Regions from separate parts of the Microcoleus sp. N9_B4 genome, predicted to be linked through region 2. Evidence: riboswitches for the same ligand, from Rfam matches in the RefSeq annotation. Region 2 holds a riboswitch; the other holds the start of a gene.
What was found. A riboswitch is a leader RNA that binds a small molecule or an ion and turns the genes downstream of it on or off. The one in region 2 is predicted to bind cobalamin.

Region 1 (2,203 bases), on a different contig from region 2:
GGCATCCAAACTGGATTTCCTGACTGTAACTCGTACTTCCCATTGACTAACTTGTGTACTTCCAAATGAGGTTTACGACGGCGGCGGGAAGAATAAATGACGTAATAAAGTACGCCTAAAGCTTGATATTCCTCCAACTTTGTGCTGTATTCCTTGCGATAAGTTGGAGAAACTACTTCTAGCACAAAAGTCGGCAGAACATTTTCATCCCACAGCACGTAACTGGGACGCAATTCTTCATCATAAAACCTTTCTACACCTAAACTTAAAAAAGCATCGGGCACAATGGGAGGTTTATCGGGGTGATGATAAATACCCATATCTATGCCAAAAAACCAGTCCATGCGTTCTGCCCAAAGTATGAGCAATATTGCTTTTAACAACCCTGGTATTAGTTCTTGCAGTTCGTTATCCACAGGCGTTTCATCTGAGTCTGGTAGTTCATCGGCTGAGGGCCAGTGCCTCGGAAATTTGTAATCTAACATGGCGGCTTTCCTCAAAACTCATTAATATTATACCGTTGATTTGTTGAGCGATAGTATTTATGGAACGAACCGCGAAGACGCGAAAGAAGAGAAGATGATCGGTAATCTCGACTGAGTTGAGCTGAATGAATTTTTGTAAAATATTTGCTGAGACTTACGCGATCGACTAAACTATGTCTAACCAGTCGGTTCTAATGGGGAGCAGCCGTTAGAGGAAACGGGGAAAGTTCGGTGTAAGTCCGGCGCTGTCCCGCAACTGTAATGAGAGTTTTGTCGCTTTCTGAGTCAGGATGCCCGCCGATGTGTTAGTTTACATAGTCTCATCTGCGAGGTTCAGTGTGAAGGCCAGAAATCGGAAATTGGTCAGCTTGGGATTGATGGCTGGCTTGAGTTGTTATATTGTCCTGGGCACGGCAACGCCCGCCGCAGCTATGCACATTTCGGAAGGTTTTTTGCCGGTGCAATGGGCTGCGTTTTGGTGGATTGTGGCGCTGCCTTTTTTTGCAGTAGGTTTGCGCTCAATTACTCGTATTACAAAAGAACACCCGGAACTTAAACTATTGCTAGCTTTAGCCGGTGCGTTTACTTTTGTACTTTCTGCTTTAAAAATTCCCTCGGTAACGGGGAGTTGTTCTCACCCAACGGGTACCGGTTTGGGTGCAATTTTGTTCGGCCCTTCGGTGATGGCTGTACTGGGGGCTTTAGTTCTGCTGTTTCAAACGTTACTGTTAGCGCATGGTGGGCTGACAACGCTGGGAGCTAATATGTTTTCGATGGCGATTGTTGGCCCTTTTGCTGCGTATTTTATCTATAAATTGCTGTTGCGAACTGGCAGGCAACGGGCGGCAATTTTTTGTGCGGCGGCTTTGGCAGATTTGCTGACTTACGTGGTTACTTCGATTCAGTTGGCATTAGCTTTCCCCGCAGCAAGTGGCGGTTTTATGGCTTCGTTTCTCAAGTTTGCTGGCATCTTTGCTATCACTCAAGTACCCCTTGCGATTAGTGAGGGATTGCTGACTGTATTGGTCTGGAATTGGCTGCATTCTTACGGGCAGCAAGAGCTAAAAACTCTCAAGTTATTGATGAGACAGGAGTCATAAGCCATGAGTCAAAAAAACACAAGAAATCAGCAAGCTACTTCACAACAAAATTGGATGTTGGTAATTGCTGTTATCGCGCTTGCCGTTATTCCCCTAGTTTTTGTCCGGGGTGAATACGGCGGAGCGGATGGGGAAGCTGAGAAAGCGATTACGGAAATTCAACCGGACTATCAACCTTGGTTTAACCACTTTTTTGAGCCTGCTAGCGGAGAAATTGAAAGTTTGCTGTTTGCGACTCAAGCAGCGCTAGGGGCTGGCGTAATTGGCTACGCGATCGGGCTTTATAAGGGACGCACGGAATCTCATAAATCTGATGATGAATCGCCGTCGGAATAAATGGCGAATAAACGGCGAATAGAATTCGCTTCTACACATACAAAGTCCGCCTGCGCGGACTGGAAGACTTTGGAATGAATCATCAGATTGATAGTCTGGCTTATACAAATCGCTTGCGGGGATTGCCGCCAAGTCACAAGTTATCCTTTGCGATCGCCCTGTTAATTCTGTCTCTAGTTTCTGGGGCGATCGTCCAATTGTCGATCGCCCTTTGGTTGGCCGTCTGGATCGTCGTCTATGCGGGTATTCCGGGGAAACTGTATTTGCGGTTGCTGTCGCTAC
Region 2 (2,203 bases):
TCTTGTTCCGAGGCTCTGCCTGGGAATACAGATCTAGAGGCTCTGCCTCGCTGGAATATAAGGAGGGCTTTTAACACGAGGCCGAGCCTCTGGCTATGCACTCCCAGGCCGAGAATGTAGGTGACAACTTAAGACGGAAACCTACAATAAAAGTCGCTTTTAGGCGAAGTCTAGATCCCCCTAAATCCCCCTTAAGAAGGGGAGTAGGGGTTGACTTTGAGAATATTTCTTGTCCCCCCCTTATTAAGGGGGGTTAGGGGGGATCTAGATTTCGATAAAAACAAGAGAGACGGTCGGTTTGACGTTAAGTTGTCACCGATGGGCAAAGCCTGAAAGGAAATAGCTTAATTTCCCAGCGGTGGAATCTTGGCTAAAACGCCTTTTTTCAGAGCTGGAGGACGCTCAGACCAAGGCAACAAACCGTCCGGTTTAGCATAGTATTGACCCGCGCATTCGAGTACAGCCTCGACGCTTTCCGACTCATTTGCTGGTAAATCACCAAACAGATAAGTGTACTTTCCAACAGCAGCAAAAGACACGGCACAAGAGTGACTGCAAGCACTCATGCACTCAACCTCTTGAATATCAAATTTATCAGAAAACTCCCAATCTTTAGCGAGTTGGGACAAGTCTTCCATAAATTGTTGGCCACCGCTTTTGCCTTCGCGCTTGCCGTTTTTCCAAACACTAGCGCAAGCAGTGCAAACAAATAGACTGTGCTTTGTGCGTACAGCCGTGTTAATTCCATCCATCATCCGTACCTCGCAGATGCGTTCAAAAGTGAGTTAGATATCGGCGGGCATTCTGACTTGAGAAACCCCAAGGGTTTCATTACAGTTGCGGGACAGCGCCGGACTTGCACCGAACTTTCCCCGTTTCCTCTAACGGCTGCTCCCCGCTAGAACCGATCGCGAAATCACATCATACCGCACTTGCCGCCTTTTTTCAAAAAAGTTATGTTAGTAATGTCGATCCATCAAAAAAAAATAACTCTTTGTGCAACAGGCCAGATGTCGGTTGCTGACGGGATATAACCCCACCAAAAAAATAACTCTTTGTGGAACAGGCATCTGACCTGTTGCTGACAAGATAGAAACCCATCCAAAAAAAATAACTCTTTGTGTAACAGGCAATATGCCTGTTAATGACGGGCTAGAAGCCCTCCCATACAAACATTACTAAAAACTATATGAACGCCTTCCCCGATTTTTCCACTCACGGCTATCAGATTGAAAAAGAACTCGGACACAACAGTCTCGGCGGCCGAGTTACATACTTAGCGAAAAATACGAATACTCAAAAATTAGTTGTAATTAAGCAATTTCAATTCGCTCAATTAGGTGCTAGCTGGGCAGAATACGAAACTTACGAACAAGAAATTAAAGTTTTGCAAAAACTGGATTTTCCGGGCATTCCCCGCTATCTCGATGCTTTTCAAACTGACAGCGGTTTCTGCATGGTGCAGGAATACAAAAATGCCGAATCTGCTGTCGCCCGGACTTTTTCGCCGCCGGATATCAAACAAATTGCGATCGCAAGTTTAGAGATTTTAGTTGACCTGCAAGCTCAGAAACCGCCGATTATTCACCGCGACATTAAGCCCGAAAACTTGTTAATAGATGACGAACTCAATGTTTACTTAGTAGACTTCGGTTTTGCTCGGCTAGGAGGTGGAAATATCGCCGCTAGCAGCGTCGTCAAAGGCACGATGGGATTCATGCCGCCGGAACAAATGTTCAACCGAGAATTAACCAAAGCGTCGGATCTTTACGGCTTGGGGATAACCCTGATTTGCTTGTTAACTGGTACGAAATCTGCGGATGTTGGTAATTTAGTTGATGCCAATTATGGCATTCATTTCCGGCATTTAGTACCGCCATTGCAGCAGGGTTGGATGAATTGGTTGGAGAGGATGGTAGCGCCAAGATTGCAAGACAGATATCCATCGGCTGCGGATGCTTTAACTGCGCTAGAATCTTTGGATGTCAGCAGCTTGCCGAAAGTGAGAATTGAGCGCGATCGCCTTCAATTCACAGCTACTGAATATGGAGAAATCTTAACACAAACTATTGCAATTAGCAACCCAATTCCCGATACAATACTTTGTGGCAGGTGGGAAGTCGCGCCGCATCCGAACGATCCGCCCCACACGCCCTACGACCACTCTTGGATCTCCTTTGAACCGCAGGCATTTGAAAGCAAT

Region 1: linked by a shared signal. The riboswitch ahead of QUA43_RS01075 (energy-coupling factor ABC transporter permease) and the one ahead of QUA43_RS01350 (DUF1636 domain-containing protein) in region 2 are both predicted to bind cobalamin.

Annotation. Positions count from the first base shown of each region.
Region 1 is NZ_JAUBRC010000001.1:241,468-243,670, forward strand. It holds gene QUA43_RS01070 (Uma2 family endonuclease) at 1-485, opposite strand, end outside; cobalamin riboswitch at 655-801, shown strand; gene QUA43_RS01075 (energy-coupling factor ABC transporter permease) at 863-1,585, shown strand; gene QUA43_RS01080 (energy-coupling factor ABC transporter substrate-binding protein) at 1,589-1,921, shown strand; gene cbiQ (cobalt ECF transporter T component CbiQ) at 1,996-2,203, shown strand, end outside.
Region 2 is NZ_JAUBRC010000002.1:7,907-10,109, forward strand. It holds gene QUA43_RS01350 (DUF1636 domain-containing protein) at 345-755, opposite strand; cobalamin riboswitch at 778-924, opposite strand; gene QUA43_RS01355 (protein kinase domain-containing protein) at 1,190-2,203, shown strand, end outside.